3 linked regions of the Tunturibacter psychrotolerans genome follow. The protein of the gene in region 3 interacts with the protein of the main gene of each other region in a pairwise test. Links are inferred from orthologs where the notes say so. Each region holds a gene or a part of one and is shown on either strand. Other genes may lie near its edges.

Evidence for each region. The genes of interacting proteins can lie anywhere in the genome.
Region 1: the proteins of dnaE (region 3) and dnaX interact in binary tests that used the Escherichia coli proteins (3 or more experiments, as listed by UniProt). The link is inferred for Tunturibacter psychrotolerans from one-to-one orthologs.
Region 2: the proteins of dnaE (region 3) and RBB77_RS01235 interact in binary tests that used the Escherichia coli proteins (3 or more experiments, as listed by UniProt). The link is inferred for Tunturibacter psychrotolerans from one-to-one orthologs.

What each region holds. Positions count from the first base shown.
Region 1 is NZ_CP132942.1:2,935,354-2,942,485, forward strand. Bases 2,513-5,413 are described here. They hold dnaX (DNA polymerase III subunit gamma/tau), read right to left. Parts: upstream 5,046-5,413; coding sequence 2,979-5,045; downstream 2,513-2,978. Other genes in these bases: recR (recombination mediator RecR), read right to left, coding at 2,513-2,573; RBB77_RS12150 (YbaB/EbfC family nucleoid-associated protein), read right to left, coding at 2,619-2,951; RBB77_RS12160 (methyltransferase family protein), read left to right, coding at 5,192-5,413. In the rest of the region: gpmI (2,3-bisphosphoglycerate-independent phosphoglycerate mutase), read left to right, coding at 1-516; RBB77_RS12135 (hypothetical protein), read right to left, coding at 513-755; RBB77_RS12140 (metallophosphoesterase), read right to left, coding at 898-1,917; more of recR, read right to left, coding at 1,995-2,512; more of RBB77_RS12160, read left to right, coding at 5,414-5,668; RBB77_RS12165 (SET domain-containing protein), read right to left, coding at 5,723-6,205; RBB77_RS12170 (hypothetical protein), read left to right, coding at 6,320-7,030; RBB77_RS12175 (DinB family protein), read left to right, coding at 7,112-7,132. UniProt on the Escherichia coli protein: Part of the beta sliding clamp loading complex, which hydrolyzes ATP to load the beta clamp onto primed DNA to form the DNA replication pre-initiation complex.
Region 2 is NZ_CP132942.1:322,204-329,389, reverse strand. Bases 1,720-4,674 are described here. They hold RBB77_RS01235 (pyridoxal phosphate-dependent aminotransferase), read left to right. Parts: upstream 1,720-2,577; coding sequence 2,578-3,771; downstream 3,772-4,674. Other genes in these bases: frr (ribosome recycling factor), read left to right, coding at 4,186-4,674; RBB77_RS01230 (hypothetical protein), read left to right, coding at 3,783-4,052; RBB77_RS01240 (DUF5110 domain-containing protein), read left to right, coding at 1,896-2,450. Also shown: RBB77_RS01260 (nuclear transport factor 2 family protein), read right to left, coding at 1-105; RBB77_RS01255 (hypothetical protein), read left to right, coding at 437-790; RBB77_RS01250 (TIM-barrel domain-containing protein), read left to right, coding at 973-1,419; more of frr, read left to right, coding at 4,675-4,770; RBB77_RS01220 (PilZ domain-containing protein), read left to right, coding at 5,276-5,662; RBB77_RS01215 (YybH family protein), read right to left, coding at 5,659-6,132; RBB77_RS01210 (acyltransferase family protein), read left to right, coding at 6,350-7,186. UniProt on the Escherichia coli protein: Shows aminotransferase activity with methionine and histidine as substrates, and to a lesser extent also with phenylalanine.
Region 3 is NZ_CP132942.1:3,368,823-3,377,165, reverse strand. Bases 2,789-6,900 are described here. They hold dnaE (DNA polymerase III subunit alpha), read right to left. Parts: upstream 6,526-6,900; coding sequence 2,989-6,525; downstream 2,789-2,988. Other genes in these bases: RBB77_RS13950 (DUF3592 domain-containing protein), read left to right, coding at 6,597-6,900; RBB77_RS13960 (acetyl-CoA carboxylase carboxyltransferase subunit alpha), read right to left, coding at 2,789-2,938. Also shown: RBB77_RS13970 (hypothetical protein), read right to left, coding at 1-878; RBB77_RS13965 (CPBP family intramembrane glutamic endopeptidase), read right to left, coding at 1,015-2,049; more of RBB77_RS13960, read right to left, coding at 2,081-2,788; more of RBB77_RS13950, read left to right, coding at 6,901-6,971; RBB77_RS13945 (YdcF family protein), read right to left, coding at 6,989-7,606; RBB77_RS13940 (M20/M25/M40 family metallo-hydrolase), read right to left, coding at 7,582-8,343. UniProt on the Escherichia coli protein: DNA polymerase III is a complex, multichain enzyme responsible for most of the replicative synthesis in bacteria. This DNA polymerase also exhibits 3' to 5' exonuclease activity. The alpha chain is the DNA polymerase catalytic subunit.

The sequences.
Region 1 (7,132 bases), 430 kb from region 3 along the record:
AAGCCATTTGCGGGCGAAGACCGCGCACTCATAGACTCACAAAAAGTAGCCACCTATGACCTCGCCCCCGAGATGTCCGCCGCAGGCATCGCCGACGCTGTCATCAAAGCCGTCAACGACACCGCCTTCGACGTCATCATCGTCAACTTCGCCAACGCCGACATGGTCGGCCACTCCGGCAAAATGGAACCCACCATCCGCGCCGTCGAAACCGTGGACACCCAACTAGGCCGCATCTATCAGGCCATCAAACAACGCGGCGGCTCGCTCCTCGTCACCGCCGACCACGGCAACGCCGAGATGCTCATCGACCCCGCCACCGGTGGCCCCCACACCGCCCACACCACCAACCCCGTACCCTTCCTCTACGTCACCGAAGAAGGCAACAAACCAACCCTCCGCGAAGGCGGAAGCCTACGCGACATCTCCCCCACCATCCTGTCCCTGCTAAACCTCGACCAACCCAGCCAAATGACCGGCGGCAACCTGGCGACCAAACCGACGTCGACGAACTAATCCATGATGGGGAATTGAAGATAGGGTTTGGATACCGTTGCGACCTTATCCGACTCAGCCTCTTTGAACGAATCTTCACCAGGAGCGATCACAAACGTTACATCCACCTTGATGTAAGGGTAGCGCTTGTAGACATAGTGATTCCACTCGCGGAATGAGATTCCCCCCTCAGTCGCGAAATTTTTCAGAACGTCGGCACGTGTCATCCCGGGATGAAGCGCGTCCGCGATCTTGATCACAGCATCGATCTTTCTTGTGAGCGATGAGTCGATCTGCGAAGGTTGGTTTGCCTGTTGACCGGGTGCCGATCCGCAGAGGAGGGAAAACACTAACCAGCAGGACGCGACCTTGAGAGACAGAGTGAGACCTCAGCCAAACACTTTATGAGATGTCAGTAACCGTTCCATCTGCCTTCTTCGTAAACGAATGAAGCAGCTGTCCCTTCTCATCCAGATGCCGCAAAGTCAGCGTCTCCGCCGTAACTTCCAGATCGCTGAACCCGTAAACGCGCGCCGCATAAGGCCCACGCTCCGCCTCATCAATCAGCAGTGGATACAGATCGGCCCCACCCCCACCCGATAAAACAAACGAAGTCGGATGCCCTTCAAATTCCAAATGCTGCATGTCGTGGTCGTGCCCAGCCAGATACAGATGCACCTTGTGCTTCCGCAACAACGGCTCCCAATCCCGAACCAAAACCTTATGATCCCCATGCGGCCCATTCGAAAAAATCGGATGATGCCCCATCACCACCAGAAACGGAGTCTTCCGCGGTTTTTCCAACTCAGCCGCCAGCCACGTCAACTGCTCGGCCTGCTGCTCCGGAGTGAGAGTAAAGTTCACCCCAGCAGCCTGCGGCCCTTCAGGGTGAGGCATGTTGCTATCCAGTGCAATCACAGTCATCAAAGGCTTCTTCGCCGGAAACTCAAAGCGGTACCACAGCGAAGGCATCGTCCAACGCGTCCCACCCGCTCTCGCATACTCCAGCTCCGCCGCGACCTTACTCTGCGGCATCCGCTGATAGTCATGGTTCCCCGCAATTGCATACGCCGGACAATCAAACACGCTCCTGGGATACATCTCTTCAAACTGCGTCTGCCAGCGAACATCCTTCACACCGCCTGGCAGCGGCCCATACCAGTTGTCCCCCAGCATCATCAACGCTTCGGTCGTGAATCCCTGTACGCGCACATACGCCTGCATCGCCTTCGCCACACGGCTCTGCGCCTCGAAGTTCTCATATCCCCAATCGCCCACCATCAGCAACCGCGACGCGCCATTCGCCGAACCCGCCTGCTTCGAACTCGCAAACGACGGCAAAGCACCCAATCCAGCTAACGCACTGAACGCAAAACTCTGGCGCAGAAAACGCCGCCGCGAAACTACTTCACTCGGACCCATGAACCACCCTTTGGTTATCTATGCATGTACAAGAGGTTAGACGATCCACCCGCGTCAAAAGCCGCGAAAGGGAACAGCTAAAACTCGCGCCGCCCCTCCATCGCTCGCGTCATCGTCACCTCATCGGCATATTCAATATCGCTCCCCGCTGGCACTCCCGTCGCAATTCTCGTCACCTTCACATCGGCCTTCGTCTTCCGTAACTCGAGCGCCAGATATCCCGCCGTAGCCTCTCCCTCTGTCGTCGGCGAGGTCGCCAGAATTACCTCGTCCACCTCCGCCAAACGAGTCAGCAGATTCGCAATCCGCAACTGCTCCGGTCCCACCCCGCCAATCGGCGAAAGTGTCCCATGCAACACGTGATACACGCCGTGGTAGCTCCGCGTCTTCTCAATCGTCCCAATATTCGTCGGCTCTTCCACCACGCAAACCAGCCTCTGATTCCGCACCGGACTCGTGCAATACCCACATGGATCAACATCCGTAATGTTGTTGCAGATCGAGCAAAGTCGCAGGTGTAGCTTCAACTCCCGTATCGCCACGGACAGCGCCTCAGCTTCCTCCGCCGACGATCGCAACACATGAAACGCCAGCCGCTGCGCGCTTTTGCTCCCAATTCCCGGCAGCTTCCTCAACTCTTCAATCAGCCGAGACATTGGCTGCGCAAAACGATTCGGGGTAGAGCCAAACGGACCAGCCACTTATCCCAACCCCGGTAGATCCGGCAGACCCAACCCACCCATCATTCCCTGCACGCTCGACTTCATCGCCTCATCCGCACGTCGCCCCGCTTCATTCACCGCTGCTGCAATCAGATCCTCCAACAACTCCAGATCGCTCGCGGAACTCCCCATCGCGGTCGGCTCGATCTTTACCCGCAGAAGCTCTTTCTTGCCGTTCATCCGCACGGTCACCACGCCACCGCCGCTCGAAGCCTCGACCACCGTCGCAGCGAGCTTCTTCTCCATCTGCTCCTGCATCAGCTTCGCCTGCCCCATCATCTCTTTCATCTTTCCGAGATCAGAAAAATCCATCACTATCTCCAGTGCTGTTACGAGTAGCTAGTCGTTGTCCCGCAGATCGATCACATTTCGAATCTCGGCGTTGAACAACGTCTGAGCCCTTTGCACTATTGGATGCTCCATAGCCTTCGCTTGGACGCTCCCACTTTTCACTGCCCGCGGTTTTTTCGCATTGGCAGCGTTCTTCACGCCCGGCAGCAACACCAGTTTCAATGCCCGAGCATCAGCCTCCCGTAGCGCAGCCTTCACCAACTTCTCCACCTCGGGATTGATCACTAACGGCAGCATCGTCTTCGACAGTTCGGTCTGCACCCGGACCTCGCCTTCCGTTACAGTCCACTCTGCATCCGCCAAAGCATCCGCCGGCGTCGCCTGGTTCTTCGCCGCCAACAAAGTATCAACGGCCACCCTCTGCAACTCCTCCGCAGAATGTAACGCAACTGGTTGCACATTCGAACGACTCTCTGAGCCCTCCACCTCTGCAACGGCCTGCAATGTTGCAATCTCCGTCTCCGCCATATCCCCCAGTTCCAGCAACGCAGCGCCCTTCGCATCACCGTCCGTCAGCACCATCTCCGCAGGCGTCGCAACAGAAACCGGCATAGGCACTGCGGCAGGCAACGGCATCGGAGCCGCGATCGGTACAACCGGAGCCGCAACTGGAACAACAGGAATCGCAACTGGAACAAGAGGAACCACAATCGGCGCTGCCACCACAGCCTTCTCATCAAACCGATTTCTACTCTGGTCCTTTTCAAAGGGAGAAAACGCCGGTCTCGCACTCGCTACCGTCGCACTCGTCTCCAGCACGCGTGCCGTTGCAGCTCCGCTCACCGGATTCCTCGTTGGCGCAGCAGCAGGCGCACTCACCGTCTTCGCTGTTGCCACACCTGGGCCGGGCCTTGCGGCGCCGGTAACAGGGAACTGACTCAACACCGCTTCAATCGGCAAAAGCCGCCGCAGATGCACCAATTTCAGTAAGCCCAGCTCGAAGTGAAACCGCTGCTCCTGCCTATATCCCAACTCATCGAACGTCTTCAACATCACCTGCAGAAATCTGGTCAATTCCTCTTCGCTGAACAGTGCAGCCGACCGCCCCGCGCGCCGCTGCTCGTCCGCCGAGATCTGCAGCAGCTCACCCGCAACCCCATCTGCGCCCGCGCCATCCACGCCGATACCGGCAATCTTCGCAATCACCGTATTCCGCAGGTACCGCACAAACTGCCGCGCCAACTGCGCCGGAGAATTTCCCGCATCCAGCAGTTGATTTGCAACCGTAATCACCTCAGCGCTGCGATTCCCATCCACCGCCTCGAGAATCCGTTCAAACACAGCGTTCGGAACCGTCCCCATCAGCTCCCGAATCTGTCCCGCATCCAGCCTTGCCCGTCCATCTTCGACCGGCGCACTCGCAATCGCCTGGTCCATAATCGAAAGCGCATCGCGCATCGACCCATCGCCAGCCTCCGCGAGTAGACTCAGCGCAGCATCATCCGCGTCTACACCCTCCCGCTCAGCAATCCCGCGCAACTCACCCAGAATATCCACCAGCTTCACCGCATGAAAGCTGAAGTGCTGGCATCGCGATCGCACCGTCTGTGGAATATCCTCCGGCTGTGTCGTCGCCATCATGAAGACAATATGATCCGGCGGCTCCTCCAACGTCTTCAGCAGCGCATTGAACGCCGCATCCGTAATCTGGTGCGCCTCATCGAGTATGTAAATCTTGTACTTATCCCGCGCCGGCCGATACCGCGCCGCATCCCGCAGCTCACGAATCTCGTCGATTCCACGATTGGTCGCGGCATCGATCTCAATCACATCGACCGCATTACCCGCCCTGATCTCCGTACAACTCTCGCACACCTCGCAGGGCTCTGCCGTCGGCCGCACCGCCGAACCAATGGCATTCCGGCAGTTCAACGCCATCGCCAGGATGCGTGCAATCGTCGTCTTCCCGATGCCGCGATGTCCGCTGAAGATATATCCGTGCGCTATCCGACCTTGCGTCAACGCATTCATCAACGTCACGGTCACGTGATCCTGTCCCGCAACATCTGCGAAACGCTGAGGCCGGTATTTCCTTGCAAGAACCTGATAAGCCATAGAAAGAGACAATCGATCCGCTGAAGTCTGGTATTGAGAAATCGTGCGTTATGCATGAGGCCGCGATAGCGATGCCACCAGCCCCACTTTCCCTATTGTATCGTCGTATCGCGAGCAGGCACACCAAGCCCCTTCAGGGAGTGCAAATGACGAAAACAGTCAATCTTCTCAAAAGTCTTCTCCATAATTTTGGAGTAGTCCTGGTCGTATTCGGTTTTGCTTTTCTCGGACGAAAGATCGATTCCTTTCTGGGCATAACCGGCTTTCATTCTGTCTTTACCACAGCCGCAGCCTGGTTATTTCTAGTCATCGGTTTTCTCGTGCGAGTATGGGCGGCGTTCCACTTCTACGAGCAGCGCATGAAAGTCATTTCGCTGGTGCCCCAGAAGAAGCTGATTACGACAGGCCCTTTCCGCTACTCAAGAAATCCGCTCTATCTCGGTGGAAATCTATTCATATTCCTTGGATCTGTCTTGTTTCTCGGATCGCCGGCCGGAATCGTTCTCACGGCCATCAACCTCATCTTTGTGGATCTCATGATTCGGCGAGAGGAAAAACAACTCGCGCACGAATTTGGCCGCGAGTGGATGTCCTACCGGAATCGCGTGCGTCGATGGCTCTAAAGTCAACCGTGGCAATCTCCAAAAGGTAGTGCACATCCTCAAATCCGCTTGGTGCTAGCCGACCTCTACTCTTCTTCCCGACCGACCTTTCCCGTTTTCCTTCGCCGCCTTCCGAGCCCGCCGTTTTACCTCAGCCTCGCTGAACATCGTCCCTCTGCACTGCGTCGCCCCGCAATAGCAGTTCTGTTCTTCATCGTCACTGTCGTAGAGGTTGTACTCATACGTCAGCTCCTCCCCAGCCGCAATGTCCCGGATCGCAACGACAAACACCCGCCCGTCCACATTCTCCGACTCGCAGTTCGGGTCACACGAGTGGTTGATAAACATCGCCGTCCCGAATCCATCGATCACCAGCCCATTCTCCCCACAGCTAAACAGATAGGTAATATCACGGTCCTGATATCGCTCATCCGCCTCGTCTTTGGTGAATCTTGGCCCGTCATACTCGACGACCCGCTTGCCCTTTTTTATAGCCCGAGTTGTATAGCAGCCCGCCGCATGAATCGACGAAGAACGAATAATGAGTCCATCAACCATAGTCAAAGAAGTTCCATCAAATAAAATAGAGGCAGGGAAGCGGCCTGGGTCAGCTGACTATAACAAACCTCCGCGCAACATCGTCAAAGTATCGAACAGGAACTCTGAATCCCTATGGCAATCGGCCTTAGAATCCGCGCATCGCTCGCCGCCTTCCTCTTCTCCGCGGCCTGCCACGCACAGACTGCGCCCGCGCAAAACCCACCAGCCCCATGCCAGAACGCCTCTCAACCATCCGCACCATGCCCGCCACCGGCAAAAAAACCTTCAACCGCCGAACAGTTCCCCTTCCCCGGCGCCCCCGTAAAGCCAGCAGCCCCACCACCCGACTCGCCAGGCTCCGCCACCACGCCTTCTTCCGCCGCAGCCGACCACCCCTTCCCAACAACACCCACTCCCGCTCTCCCCGGAGACGATTCCAGCAGTAGCAGTGGGAGTAGCAATAGCGACAGTAGCAGCTCCAGCGGCACAGATCCCGAGGTCCCCGACACCGACATGCCCAAACCGGGCACCGAGGGTAGTTCCGTCCATCGCAAACTCCCGAAAGTCCAGCGTGTCCAGACCGACGACGAGCGCGTCGACGAAGACCTGCGAGTCGCCAAGTTCTACATGCGCGACGACAACCTGAAGGGCGCCTATCTCCGCGCCCAGGACGCCGTCAAAACCCAGCCCGACTACTCAGCCGCGCACTACGCTCTCGGCGAGATCGCGCAAAAGATGAAGAAGAAAGACGAAGCAATCGCGGAGTTCCAGACCTACCTCAAACTTGACCCCGACGGCGAAAAGGCCAAGGAAGCCCGTAGAGCATTGGATGAACTCAAGTAGTCCTACATCCTGAACCCTCGCACAACTCCCGCAGAGAACACTAGCCGTCGCGCCTGCAAGCGGTGTAACGTGATCCTGCTTATGAACACCACCCTCCATCGT
Region 2 (7,186 bases), 3.0 Mb from region 3 along the record:
CGCTTGCTCTTCCGTTGTTGTTGCGTAGAGTGCGGGAGTCAGAAGGCCGGTGGCCGCTGTTCGAGCGACAAGCAAAAGCGAGCGCACCAAAAGAGTAGTCTCCATGGAGCTTCATTTTAGCTTTAGCGAGACTGACCTTTCTTTCCGCGCCTGCGGTTGCTTCGTGGAGATTCTCATTGCCTAAATCAGCAAGAGCAGAAGGGTTAAGATGAGCGTGCGCGCCAATAACTTGTCGATGAGTGCACAAAGGAGATGCTTGCATGCGTGTTCTGGGGACTACGAGCCGTGAGATCGGTTCGCTGCATTGATGTGCTGCGGTCTTCGCGCATGGTGGTGACGGTTGCGCCCGCGGGTAGGCGTGGGCCTGAGTCGGTGGCCGGGGGTGAAGGGGACGCGGGCAGATATTGCCAGGTTTTTTAATGGATCTACGCCGGGAGTGGGAATTTCGATCAGGACACCGGAGGGGGAGTCATTGCGGGAGATGCAGGGATGGCAGATGTCGGTGCCGAACCATAAGGATGGAAACGCGGATATTTTGTTTGACCGGCGGCCTACGGATGCGCCCTTCTTTCAGGTAGGGGCTACGTTTGCTTCGCCGAAGGACGAGCACTACTACGGCCTGGGACAAAATCAGGAAGGGTATCTCGATCGGCGGGGACATGTGGTTCGTTGTGCGCACGACTGCAACGCTCCAGCGGGGCAGAGCGTATGTGTTCCTTTCATAGTTACAAATAGAGGATATGGAATCGTTTGGGATAATCCTTCGGCCACGACGGTGTCGTGGGTTTAATGATGTGACGCGATGGACGTCGAATGTGGGCCAGAGGGTTTCGTTCTTCGTGATTGCAGGTAAGACGTATGACGAGATTTACGCAGGATATCGGCTGCTGACGGGAGATGTGCCGATGCTGGCCGAAATCGGCGTATGGGTACATCCAGTGCAAGCAGAGGTATACGAGCCAGGAGGAGTTGATGGCGGTGGCGCGAGGGTATCGTGGACGCCATCTGCCAATTGACGACCTCGTGATCGACTGGTTTCACTACACGAAGATCGGTGAGATGGATATGGATCCGGCGCGTTGGCCTGACCCCGTCTCGATGAACAAGCAACTGCACGCGATGAACTTTCATACGATGATCAGCGTCTGGACGCGGTTTGTGCCCGAGAGCCGTTACTACAAGACGGTTTTGACGAATGGGTGGTTCGAGGCATTGGCAGATGGGACGCCGACAAATGGGCTGCCGTACGATCGCGCGGGGTCGGATATTGATTCGACGAATCCTGAGGCGGCGAGGTGGTTCTGGGGAATTGTGAAGGAGAACTATGTTGCGAAGGGGTTCGATTCGTTCTGGGCGGATGAGACGGAGCCGGACCTGCCGCCGAATGGGAGCTATTGGCATATCGGGCCGGGGACGTAGTACTTCAATGTGTTTCCGCTGTTTCATACTGTGGCGTTTTATGACGGGTTCAGAAGGGATTTGAAGACGCGGGCTTTGATCTGGCTCGTGATTCTTATCTCGGGGCGCAGCATAATGGGGCGGTCTTCTGGTCTTCGGATATCAATGCGAATTGGGATACGTTGAAGCGGCAGGTCCCGACGGGGATTAACTTCGTAGCGTAGGGAATGCCCTACTGGAGCACGGACATTGGCGGGTGGTAGTATCTGCCGGCGGTGCACAAGCCTGAGCGGACGCCGTTGATCGATCCTTCGGATGCGCGTGCAAATGTGGGCGGCTATGACGACTATCCGGAGCTGTATGTGCGGTGGTTTGAGTATGGGGCGTTTCAACCGAACTTTCGGAGCCATGGCAGCCGGCCACAGAATGAGGTGTGGTCGTATGGGAGGCAGGCTGAGCCGATTCTCGAGAAGTATCTCAAGTTGAGATATGAGCTTATGCCATACATCTACTCGCTCGCGCACGGAACGCACGAGAATGGCGCGCCGTTTATGCGTGGATTGTTTATGGACTTTGGCGATGATCCGAAGGTGGTCGATGTTGGCGATGAATATATGTTTGGGCCATCGCTATTGGTCGCTCCGGTGGTGGAGCAAGGCGTCACTTCACGCGAGGTATATCTGCCGGCTGGGACGGATTGGTATAACTTCTGGACGAATGAGCGGATGCACGGCGGGCAGACGGTGATGGTGGCTGCGCCGATTGATGTGATTCCGCTGTTTGTGAAGGCGGCGTCGATTCTTCCGCTAGGTGAAGCGGTGGAGAGTACAAATGAGCGGCAGAGGCTCGCGAAGGTGAAGGTCTATCCAGGTGCGGATGGGGAGTTTGAGCTGTATCGCGACGATGGGACAACGTATGAGTACGAGCAGGGAAAGTCGGAGCTGACTCGGTTCCATTGGTCGGATAGGACAAAGAATCTGACCCGGACGGGGACGAAGGCTGAAGTGGTATCGGAGGATGGATTGGTGGAAGTGGTTGGGGCGGGGCACTAGATACGGCAGATCTTTGTGATTAGTGGCTGTCGGTTGCACGAGTCTCGGGTAATTGTGCCCTTTCTATATTGTCTGGACGTAAGATGATTGCACGCTGGGCTGGGTTTGGTTCAAGGGGGATCGTGTTATGGGACAGGTTGAGGTTTCATCGAGATTGGCACTGAGTGAGTTGGCGCCGCGGTTGGTGCAGTCGGAGATCCGCGCGATGAGCGTGGCGTGCGATGCGATGGGTGGAGTAAACCTGGCACAAGGCGTTTGCGATACGGAGGTGCCGGAAGTCGTGTCCGAAGGGGCGATTCGGGCGATTCGAGATGGGTTCAATATCTATACGCGCCTGGATGGGATTCCGCGGCTGAGAAAGGCGATTGCGGGAAAGGTGGAGCGAACGCTGGGGATTGTGGTCGATCCGGAACGCGAGGTGCTGGTGACCAGCGGAGTGACGGGCGCGTTTCAGGCCGCGGCGATGGCCCTCCTGAATCCGGGCGATGAGGTGCTGGTGTTCGAGCCGTTCTACGGGTATCACGTGAATACGCTGAGCTCGTTGCGGGTGGCGGCGGTCGCGGTGCCATTGGCCGCACCAGACTGGGGGCTCGATCTGAAGGCGGTGCGGGCTGCGATTACACCCAGGACGCGGGGGATGGTGATCAATACGCCTTCAAATCCCTCGGGGAAAGTGTTTACGCGGGTGGAACTCGAGGGTTTGGCGAAGATTGCGGAGGAGTTCGATCTGTTCTTGTTTACCGATGAGATCTATGAGCACTTCGTTTATGGAGGAGCAACACATCTGAGCCCGGCGTCGATTCCGGGGATGCGGGAGCGGACGATCTTGATGTCGGGTTTTTCAAAGACGTTTTCGGTGACAGGATGGAGAGTGGGATACCTAATTGCAGATGCGCGATGGCTGGGGTCGATTGGGTACTTTCATGACCTGACGTACGTGTGCGCACCTGCGCCAATGCAGCACGGCGTGGCGGATGGGGTGGAGCAACTTGGAGACGATTTTTATACCGGGCTGGCGTTGGAGCACGAGGTGAAGCGCACCATGATCGTGGACGCGCTGCGGGAAGCGGGAATGAGGCCGCATGTGCCAGATGGCGCTTACTATGTGCTGGCTTCTGCGGCAGGCCTGCCGGGCGCGACGGCGGCTGACAAAGCGAGGGCGCTTTTGGCGAAGACCGGAGTAGCTGCGGTGGCGGGGTCGGCTTTTTTCAGGCCGGGCAAGGGGGAGGATCTGCTGCGGTTTTGTTTCGCGAAGAAAGATAAGGATCTGGCGGAGGCTTGCCGGCGGCTGCGGACCATGGGGTCGCCTGCAGATCTATAAGATAAAGAGGTATGCCGTCTTTCTCTGAAGTGACGCGGATTGAAGCCGCGATCAAGAATAAGAACTCGAAGGAACTGGAGTGGTCGCTCTGGTACTGCCGGATGCGGCAGGCCGTACCCAGTGCGTTGCCCGGGGATGTGAAGTACTGGCGGGGGATCGAGGTGCTCGTGAAGGATGCGCTGGCCCCTCCCGCGGCCGCGAAGGTTTATCCGGCGAAGAAGAAGAAACCGAATCGCGGGCTAGGGTTAGGGCCTGTCGAGACTGGTGAAAAAGAGAGTTAGATATCTACGCTTGTGGCGTCGGAATCGTGATTATGGAAATCCCGGATATCGAGCCGCGCGGCAGTTTTTGTTGGCCCGCCTCGCACGGTTGGTTACGTCTCTGTAAAATATCGAGTGCAGCAGAGGAGAACGTATGGCATCAGCAATGGCAGGGATTGAGGCGTTGAAGGGAACCCATCAGCAGTTGAAGTCGCGGATGGAGAGTTCCGTAGAGGATTTTCGCGGGCATCTGCTGTCGGCGCGGACCGGGCGGGCGAACGTGCATATGCTCGACCAGATCAAGGTGGACTACTACGGCACGGATACACCTGTGGCCCAGATGGGCCAGGTGTCGACGCCCGAGCCTACGCTGATCCTGGTGCAGCCCTACGATGCGGGGATGGTGTCGGCGATCGAGAAGGCGATTCGTACGTCGGGGACGGGACTGAATCCGATGACGGATGGGAAGGTGATTCGCGTGCCTGTGCCGCCGATGACCGAGGAGCGGCGCAAGGATGTGGTGAAGCAGTTGAATAAGACGCTCGAGGATCATAAGACGGCGATCCGCAATATCCGCCGCGATGGCAATGATCAGATCAAGAAGGCGGCGAAGGACAAGCTGATCTCGGCCGACGATGAGAAGCGGGCGAACGAAGAGGTTCAGCAGTTGACCGACGTGGAGATCAAGCGGATTGAGGAGCTTTTCAAGGCGAAGGAAAAAGAGATCATGACGGTCTGAAGATTTTCAGACCCGCAGAAATCCGGGAACCGGTTTACAAGACGGACGGCCTTCACTGTACATGGTGAAGGCCGTCTTTTCGTGAGGATGGGTTGGTGGTAAACATTTCGTTGCCCGTCGTGCGAACTTGTTCGCCTCGCGCCTTGAGAAGGATACGGCTCTTGCATTCAAAACAGATCCAGGGGAAGTAGCCGAAGAAGGGGAAGAGTTTGTTCTCGAAGAAACCCCCACGCCTGGTTCTTGTGAGTTTGCCGTGGTGGCATTTTGTGCATTGCATCGGTTGCCTCCGTTGTTGCTCTTGGTCCACAGCCAACAAGCTGATTAGAGTTACGGTGGAGAGCGTGGGGTTGGATTGCTGGATGGGATTGACTTGTAAAAAATTAGGGTGTCTAGCGAAACGCCGGGTTTGGCGTTGGTCTGAAAGTTGTGATGCTTTCGGGACTTGTGCCGATGACTGGATCAGTCGTCCTCACCGTGCGGGAGGGGCGAGATCTGGGAGGCGGGCGTGGACGAGTTCGAGGGCCGGGAGTCGGAGGGGCAGGAGGAGCGGCGAGGCGTGGCGGTCGAGGGGATCGTCGATAGGCGAGAGCATACGCGCTATGCCGTGGATGCCTGGGCCGAGGTGATGGTGAAGGATGGAACGATGCTGTTTCGCGGGCGGGTGCTGGATGTGAGCGCGGGTGGATGCTACATCGAGACAGAAGCTCGGCTGCGACTGGCTCCCGGAACACCAGTGGAGATTGTATTTCGGGCGCACGACCGTGTGCTGAAATGTGATGGAACCAGCAGGATGGTGAGGACGCGAGGAGCTGGATTTTTGTTTGAGGCGATGACGCCTAAGGTGCGGGCGGGGCTTGAGGGACTGATTGCAGAGTTGAGTCGGGATCCTTAGCTGGTGGTGTGGTCGACGATGATCTTCCAGCCGTCGGTGGTCTTTTCTAGAACCAGGGAGAAGATGCCTCCAGCGTTCCCACCATCTTTTTTGCCCCGGTCGAGGTGGTATTTGCCGATGCAGACGGCAAAGTTTTCATCGAGAGGGTGGACTTCGAGATCGGTGAAGGAGAGGGTTCCCATGGCGGCGCGTGTCGGGTAGTCGCGCTTGTACTGGTCAACCATGCCGGCGTAGCCGCGGGAGACCTGGTGACCAATGAAGAGAGTGTCGGGGGAGTCTTTGTAACCACTCGCGAAGGCGGTGAGGTCGCCTTTGTTCCATGCAGCCTCCTGGGCGAGGAGGACTTTGATGACGTCGAGCTCCTGGCGCGTGGCGGTGTGGAGAGGGTCTGGCGTTTGCGCGGGAAGGGTGACCGGCGCAAGGAGGACGAGCAAGACGGCAGCAAGGCGAAGAGAGGAACGCAGTGGCATAGAAAACCTCGAAGAGGAAGCTGTCTGGTTGGGCGCTGCTTCGTATGTTTGCTTAACAGGACGCCTTGTCAGGTTGGATTGATAGTAGACCATGTCAGTGAAAGATTCGGCTTCACAAGCCTCATTACGGTAACTGTTCGAGCACTCTTCCGGTGAGTCGTCGATCTGTATCGGGACCGAACGAGGATTGCCGGTTATTGTTTTGACAAGGGTGTTGATGACACGATCGAACTCAGCGCGATTGCCTGGTCTGGACACGTTGCGAGCAATCGCGATTGTGGCTGTGATGCTGTATCACTTGGAATCGTTTCTTCCTGAGAAGATGACCGCTGCCGCTCAGTTTGGCTGGATTGGGGTCGACCTGTTCTTTGTGCTGAGCGGATATCTAATCGGGACGCAGTTGTTGAGGCCGTACGCCCACGGAGAGAGACCTTCGGTGCGGCAGTTCTACCGGCGGAGAGCGTACCGGATTCTGCCGGCGTATCTCGTTGTCTTGTGGTTTTACCTTGTATTCCCCACATGGCGGGAGTCTCCGGTGCTGCCGCCGTTGTGGCAGTTTTTGACGTTTACAGTCAATCTGTTCTTCGTCGACTTTAGCCATCATGCTTTTTCGCATGTCTGGTCGCTGTGCGTGGAAGAGCACTTTTATCTGGTTCTCCCGCTGTTGGTGATCTTGTTGATGCGAAGACCATCGCTGCGGAAGACGGTGCTTGTGATCGGAGCTGTTGTTCTATTCGGGATCTGCTTTCGCGGCTACGAATTGTTTTCGTTGATTGCGCCGTCGGGATGGAGCGGCCGCGGAGTGTCCGACGACTTCGGCACGTTTTACTACAAATATCTCTACTATCCGACTTACTCACGACTTGACGGCCTGGTTGTGGGCGTGACGCTGGCGTTGGTGCGGCTGTTCAGGCCAGGTTGGTGGGGCTGGATGACCCGTAGAGGACATGCGGCTCTTATCCTGGGGTTGGCGCTGACTGGGTTCGTCTGCTGGATGTTTCGAGATCATGGAATGGCAGATGCTACGAAGGTTGCGGCTTGGGGTACGGTGGTT
Region 3 (8,343 bases):
CCCATCTCGTCCTTATCGTGAATCTCGACCGGCTTACCCAATGCAGCAATTTCGACAACGGTCACGCGATCTGCAACAAACCGCACAAATCGAATCGTCTGAGGAACGTGCCCATAGATCCACTCTTCATATCGGGCGCCGTTCGCATCGCCGCTGGGCTGTTCACGCACTTTGTTTTCGGGCGCGCCCAACGCCGCAAGCACCATCCGATGGTTCATTCCCACCAAAACTTCATGCGCAGCGATCGCTTCCTTCAATACAGGTGGCAGCGTGTCCGCATAGGCCTGCTCCGAGGTTTTCACTCCAAAATCGATCACCGGTTCCAACAGCGCTTTTACCTCAGGCGCAGAGATTTCGGGTACATGTCCTTCAAAGATCAGCGTAATTCGCGAGCCGGTAGCCGCCTGCCCGTTCGTCTGTGTGACGGGAGCGTCATTGATTTGCACATGGCTTAGAAAGCGGTGTTTCGCATACGGTCCGCCATTAAGATCGAGAATAATTCGATCCGGTTTGATCTCCAACGACGTAATAATTACGCGGTCGCCCAGTGCGGCAGCCTCACCCTTCTGGTAAATCAGCTTCCTGTAGTCGGCTCCACCGGGGCTAATCGGGCCATTCGCGCGAAGCGTCACGGCCGCGCTCACGGGCAGTGCACGGTGAGCAAATCCCTGTTCCGCCTCGAGGTTTCTAACCAATTCCCGGCGCCCACGTTCCGTCATCACGGTATCTGGAAGCGAGACATGCGTGGGGGAAAAATCCGTGGAGATGTCTGCAGTCGCAGTGCCCTCACCTACGACAAAAACCTGACTATGAGCCGTCTTCAACGACAACGCTAGGAGACCTATGAGGAGGGCCGATCTGTGTTGAAAGAGTGCCATTGAAGCACCTCAGATAACAACAGCTTGCGCCTTCTCTTCCCCTTTTGACAAGAGCTGCTTCACTAAATTTCGACCAGACCACTTGAAATCGGCAAAATTGTCCCGGAATGAAAGAGGGGCGATTTATCAGCTCTGGCTAAAGCTTCGGCTCATCCCCAGCCGAACGAGTCTGCGAGGTCATAGGCAGAATCTGGACCAACGAAGTTGGAGCGGCTGACGGCGCCTGTTGCTCCATCGCCACATGAGCCGGAGGTGGCTGAACCTCCAGCGCATATCCACGCGCAACAATCGGCTTATGCGTGTAATCCCATGCGTAATCGCGTGTGATGCGTACCAGGACCACAACTCCGACCAGTAGCGCAATCGCGGTGAATCCAGCGCCTTCGGGTCCGTAACCACCGCCAGTCAGCCAGAGAGGGCCAACCGCCCGCGTCTGCACAACACTTGCGAAGTCATTGATTCCGCTGATTGGAAGGCCAAACAGTATCCCAATGCTCGCATTCCAGGCAAAGTGCAACCCCCAGGGGAGCCACAGGCCGTGTGTCCGCAGCCACGCCACTGAGAGGAGCAGGCCAGCCAACATCGTCACGAAAACACTCGCCCAGGTTGCACCGGGATTCAGAGCGTGTCCGAGCCCAAACAGAAGCGACATCCCAATTGTTGCCGCGACCGGTCCAACCGCTTCAATCAAGCGACGGAAAGGGTAACCCCGAAATGCGATCTCCTCAGCCAGAGCTGCAATCGCGAGGGTTCCAAGATTCGAAAGTAACAGCCATACCGCTCGCGGCTGCATCCACAGCTGGACATCCAACTTTCCCATCAAGGCCATCGGAAGAACGGCCAACACTACGCAACCCCAACCCAGAGCAACCCCGAGAATCCACTCTCGCAGCGATGTTGCTCTCTTCGGCAGACCAAGAACGTCGCGGAGCTTCGAGTTTCGATGTGCAATCGCCTGTAGGATCGAGAACCCGACCGCCAGCAAAAAGATCAGAAAGAACGCTGCGAGCAATGGTCGTGCGGCGTCGATACTAAGCCGTCCCGAAATACCACGCGCTGCACGCCCTGCCAGCACATCCGAGGCGAGAAACCAGGTCGCAGATGTTACGAAGAGCGCCAGCTGCAAAGTGCGCTCAGAGCGGCCTGGATATGTCGAATTGATGGCTTGCAACGCTGGCTACTCCAGAAACGGTCGTACACCGCTAAGCGGTGGTGTAAAACTGCGCGATGTTGCGAAACTTGGTGTAGCGCTGCTCCAATAGCGTATCGAGCGGTAAATCACGAAGAGTTGCAAGATGGTCCCGCAGTCTTTGGTCGACTAGTACCATCGCAGCCTCGGGATCGTTCTGGGTCCCACCCCATGGCTCCGGCAGCACTTCATCGACACAGCCAAGAAGTTTGACGTCTACTGCCGTATATTTCAAAGCCGCAGCAGCCTGCTGCTTCTTGCTCGCGTCCTTCCACATGATCGACGCACAGGCTTCTGGTGAGATAACCGAATAAATCGCGTTCTCGAGCATCAGCACCCGATCGGCCACGGCCAACGCCAAAGCTCCGCCCGAGCCGCCTTCTCCGGTAATAGTCGCAATTGTGGGAACTCGCAGTCTGGACATCTCCAACAGGTTGCGTGCGATCGCTTCGGCTTGTCCACGCTCCTCTGCCCCAATCCCAGGATAGGCGCCCGCAAGGTCCATAAACGTAAAGACGGGCCGGCCAAACTTTTCCGCTATTTTCATTGCCCGCAGAGCCTTGCGGTATCCCTCAGGATCAGGACTGCCAAACTTTCGTGCGACCCGCTCCTTCAGGGTGCGGCCCTTCAGGTTCCCGATCACCATCACCGGTTCGTCGTGAAAACGCGCCATGCCACAGCTCATCGCCGCGTCGTCGCCAAAGGCACGGTCGCCATGGATCTCGCTGAAGTCGGTAAACAATGCTGCAATGAAGTCCATCGGGTAGGGGCGCTGGGGGTGCCGTGCCAGCTCCGTCTTTATCCACGCTTCGGGAGTTGGTGCGGATACTGCCTGGGAATGCGCTGTTCTTCCGGTCTCGTGTTCTGCCATTGTCTGGGTATGCTTCGCTGATTTCTATAACGATTGTATGGCATCGCCCGCTAGTCGATGATCCGAACCCCTCCGCGGCCAACTAGTTCCTCAACCTTATCTATAAAAAGTCGATCTGCGGCAACCAGGCAGTTGTGAGGCTCAAGCACCGCGCAAAACTCCCCTGGCTCCTCAAGATCAAGCAGAAGCTTCCCCTTACCCGGAGCACCAACCAGGATGGCATGCAATTTCTCCAGCAGCGCCACGTCCGGATTGTGCAGTGGCACCTTGATCCGCAACGAATCCGGCAGCTTGATCTTTACGTCCTCCAGCGCCTGAATGCTAGAAATGGCCAATTTCGGCGCAGAATCTTCTTCCCCGCGCAGCACGCCCCGGATAACTACCGGCACATCGATCTTCAGCTTCTCCGCCAACTTCTCGTACGACTGAGGAAATGCGATCAACTCGATCTTCCCGACCGTATCCTCGAGTGAAGCCTGCGCATACATCTCACCGGAGCGCTTGGACTTTGCCACCTTCAGGCCCGTAATGACGCCTGCGATAGAAATCTCGTTCTGTGGTTCCTCACTACGTCCACGGCGAAACACCTGTGGCTCAGGTTTCATCTCACAAGCCGTTGCTGTATCGACCACCTTCATGTTCCGTAACTTCTCCCGGTATTTATCCATCGGGTGTCCCGAGACAAAGAATCCCAACACCTCTTTTTCATTCTGCAAACGAGTATGTTCATCCCACTCCGCCACGCTCGGCAGCGCGTCTTCCCCGTTATTCGAGGAAGACGGATGCAGGTCAGCGTCGAAGATTCCAAACAATCCATGCTGACCAGCCGCCTCATCTCTCTGCGACTTCTGTGCCCTCTCCATCGCTTTATCGAGAGCAGCGCACAATGCAGCCCGGCCGCCAAACGCATCCATCGCGCCAGCTTTGATCAGTGACTCGAGTACCCGTTTATTCAGCAACCGCAGATCAACCTTCTCGCAGAACTCCCACAGGCTCGAGAAGCCCTTCTTCCCTGCTGCCTGCAGTGCCGTACGAGCCGCAATGATTGACTCAATTGCGTTATGCCCCACGTTCTTGATCGCCGCAAGCCCAAACCCGATCGCCCCATTGATCGGCGTAAAGTTCGCATCCGAAACCTGCACATTCGGGGGCACCACTGAGATGTTCATCTCGCGGCACTCCGAGATGTACTTCACGACATTCTCCGGCTTTGACGTTTCGCTCGTCAGCAGCGCCGCCATAAACTCCACCGGGTAATGCGTCTTCAACCAGGCGGTGTGGTATGCCAGCAGCGCGTAAGCTGCTGAGTGCGATTTGTTGAATCCATATCCGGCGAACTGCGCCATTAGGTCGAAGATCTTCCCAGCGGTATCCTTCGGATGCTTATTCGCTGCCGCGCCGCTCATAAACCGGTCGCGCTGCTTTGCCATCTCCGCAGGATCTTTCTTCCCCATCGCACGCCGCAACAAATCCGAATCGCCAAGCGAATAACCCGCCAGCACATTCGAGATCTGCATGACCTGCTCCTGGTACACGATGACCCCAAGCGTCTCCTTCAGAATCGTCTCAAGCTCGGGCAACTCGTAGCTCACAGGCCGCCGGCCCCACTTACGTTCGATGAAGTCATCGATCATGCCACCTTGAATAGGCCCCGGGCGATAGAGCGCATTCAACGCCGTCAGATCCTCCACCGTGTTCGGCTTATACCGCCGCAGCACATCTCGCATCCCACCCGACTCAAACTGAAAAACGCCCGACGTCAGTGCGCGGTGATAGATCTGCTCATAGGTCGTCACATCGTCAAGCGGCACTGTCGACATGTCGACATCCTTGCCGGTCGTCGATTTGATCAGCTTCAGCGCATCGTCGATCACCGTCAGCGTCGTCAATCCGAGGAAGTCCATCTTGAGAAGTCCCATCTTCTCGACGGCCTTCATGTCATACGCTGTAACGATATCGTCGTTCTTTGCCCGCGTCACCGGAACCAGCTCCGTCAGCGGCTTCGGCGCAATCACCACACCCGCAGCATGCACGCCCGCACCACGCACCAGCCCTTCCAGTCGCAGCGCGGCATCGATCAACTCTTTAATCTTCGGATCGCCTTCATACGCGCCCGCCAGCGTGGGCGAATCCTTCAGAGCCTGATCAATCGTGATGCCGATCGTAGGCGGTATCATCTTCGCAATCCGGTCGACTTCACCATACGGCATATCCAGGGCCCGTCCAACGTCCTTGATCGCCGCCTTCGCCGCCATTGTGTTGAACGTGATGATCTGCGCAACCTGATCACGACCGTACTTCCGATTGACGTACTCAATCACTTCGCCGCGCCGGTTCATACAGAAGTCAATATCGATATCCGGCATCGATACACGTTCCGGATTCAAAAAACGCTCAAACAGAAGTTCGTTCTGCAGTGGGTCTATATCCGTAATCTGCATCACATAAGCAACCAGCGAGCCCGCAGCCGATCCACGGCCAGGCCCTACAGGAATATTTTGCTCGCGTGCATATTTGATAAAGTCCCAAACAATCATGAAATAGCCGGAAAACTTCATCTGTTTGATGATGTTTAGTTCGCGATCCAATCGCGCGTGGTACTCCGGAATCGTCTTCTTCAGGAGACCCCGGTCACGAAGATGCGCCACTGCCGTTTCAAGCCGCATCTCCAAACCCTTCCGGCACACCTGCTCGAAATAGCTGTCCAGCGTCTCACCTTCGGGCACCACAAAGTCCGGAAACGGATTATCGACCTTCACCATCTTCACGTTGCAGCGCTCGATAAACTGCATCGTTCGCGTGCAAACCTCTGGGTTTTGTGAGAAGGTGCGCAGCATCTCCTCCGCACTCTTGATGTAAAACTCCTGCGTGTCGAACTTGAAGCGCTTCGGGTCATTCATGCTGCCCGCGGTCTGAACGCAGAGCAGAATCTCATGTGCACGTGAATCATCAGCAGCAACATAGTGGCTGTCGTTGGTCGCGATCAGCGGAATATCAAGCTCCCGTTCCATCTTGAACAACGCATCGCAAACAGCCTTGTCCGGCGCCAGCCCGTGATCCTGAATCTCGAGAAAGTAATTCCCCTTCCCAAAAAGGTCCTGATAGAAACCGGCCGTACGTTTCGCCTCATCGTACTTGTCATCCATCAGGAATTGGTTCACTTCACCCGCAAGACAGCCAGAGAAACCGATCAGCCCCTCGGAGTGCCGAGCAAGGAAATCCTTGGACACCCGCGGCTTCCGATAGAACCCATGGAGTGCCGCCTCGCTCGTCAATCGAACCAGATTGCGATAGCCTTCCTGGTTTTCCGCCAGCACAAGCAAGTGGTTATACTTGTCGCCCTCAGGTGCAGCGCGATGATCATCGTTCTTGCAGATATAAAGTTCACACCCGAGAATCGGCTTGATTCCCTTCTTCTGCATTGCGTCAAAGAAGTGCACCGCGCCAAAGATATTTCCATGGTCGGTCATCGCAGCTGCGGTCTGGCCAATTTTGCTCAAATGCGCGGCGAGTTTATCTACGTCACACGCGCCATCGAGAAGGGAGTAATCAGTATGAAGATGAAGGTGGGTGAACTCTGCTGCCATTCCTCTAGTTTAGAACCCTCCACCCCATAGGAAAACGCGGTCCCAAATCGCCGCATCAGAATGCATAACCAATGGCCAGCATCTTCCTCATCGAAGCAATCAGCCGGCGAATTCGCCGCCGAAAACGCGAGAAGAAGCTACACTTCGCCACTCAATGGCCAAACACTCAGGCCGAAATCAACCATTGGAAGGTTCTGAACGCCGAGCAGGAGGTAGCCACGACGGGGGCTCCCTATCAAATCGAAGCTGGCTTCCATTTCAAACTTGATGGCGAATACTATGGCGGCTACCTTCGCAGCATCGCGCTCACCCACCATGAGGCAGAGTCCAAGGCCACCGGTAGCCCCCGCGTAAACATTCGCTACAACCCTACAAATCCAGACGAAACCGTAGTATTCGCCGAAGACAACCCAGACAATCTTCCCTTCCGCATCATCTCCGGCTGACTATCGCCAAGCCGCGGTTAGGCTGGTTGCGGCAGAAAGCGCGAAGCTGGAAAGCCGAAGATCCGCAGTCTCAGGCAATATTCCGCCTCGACCGCAAAGTGCAACATCTTCTGCAGCGTCGAGTACTCTGGGGGCCATGGCGCTCCAGAGGTTCGCCACGCAAAGGAGTAGTGCGCAAGGATTAGCCCAGCACGAGGAAGGTGGCTCGGCGAACTGATGACCTCCGCACTCTTCCAATGATGAGCCTCCATAATTTGCTCGCTATAGTAAATATTCTGAATCGTATTTTGCGCCTGGTCTTCTACCGTAATGTCACTAGTCGGCACCCCCTGCGCAACCGCCAAAGTCTTCATTACGTCGGCCTCGGTAAACCGATTGTGCGCAGCGCCGCCGGTAAAGATCAGGTGAGGAGCAACGCCCGCTTTATATTCCCGTGCCCCTTCCATAGTGCGCTCCCGCTGCTCCGGCGAAGGTGTTCCATCTGCTTCGGCAGGATTTCCCAGAACGATGAGAGTGTCGAAGTGAGTAAGGTCGGTATTATGGTGCGGTATATTTCGATACACAAATGCGGTGCCGATAACTACCACTAAAACCACCACCAGTGCGCTGATCAAAACCTTCCGAAGTGACTGCATTTGGCCTCAAACTCTCCGTTCTGAACAAGACTAGTGGCGAGTTCCACATAATGATCGACTGCCTCAAGGAGCTCTCGTTTCGAAATCTTTTCCCGGGGTGTATGCGCTACATGAATCGAGCCCGGTCCCAACAGGAACGGTTCACCCCACGCCGTCAGCTTAGGAATGTCGGTCGTAAACTTTGCGATCATCGTCGGGAGACTCCCCACCTTCCTCATTCTTACGAACGGCAAATCAAGACTGAACTCAACATCCGCCCGATCGCCCACCGCCGCGACAATCGACCTCCTCACCTCATCCGACGGCCCCACCAGGCGAACCAGGATATGCGCCTCAGCTTTGTCCGCGATCACATTCGGAGCACGCCCACCATCGATCAATCCGATGTTCAAAGTGGAAGGGCCAATCTCCGGCTCGACTGGCAATTGCAGCGCCAGAACATCATGGAGTGCTTCGATCAATTTATCGATTGCGGACTCGCCCAACTCTGGATAAGCAGAGTGCGCCATGCGGCCCTTCGCCCTGAGTTCAACCCGCAACGCGCCCTTCGACGCCAGGGCCAGACGATTGTCCGTCGGTTCCCCATTGATCAAAAAACGCGACCCCTTAGGAGACAAGTTAGCGGCGGCAGCGCCAGCCGAATCTCGTTCCTCTCCCACTACGAACAGCAGTCCAACCTTAACTCCTCCCTCACGCAACCGATCCGCAGCCGCAACTTGCGCGGCGATAATTCCCTT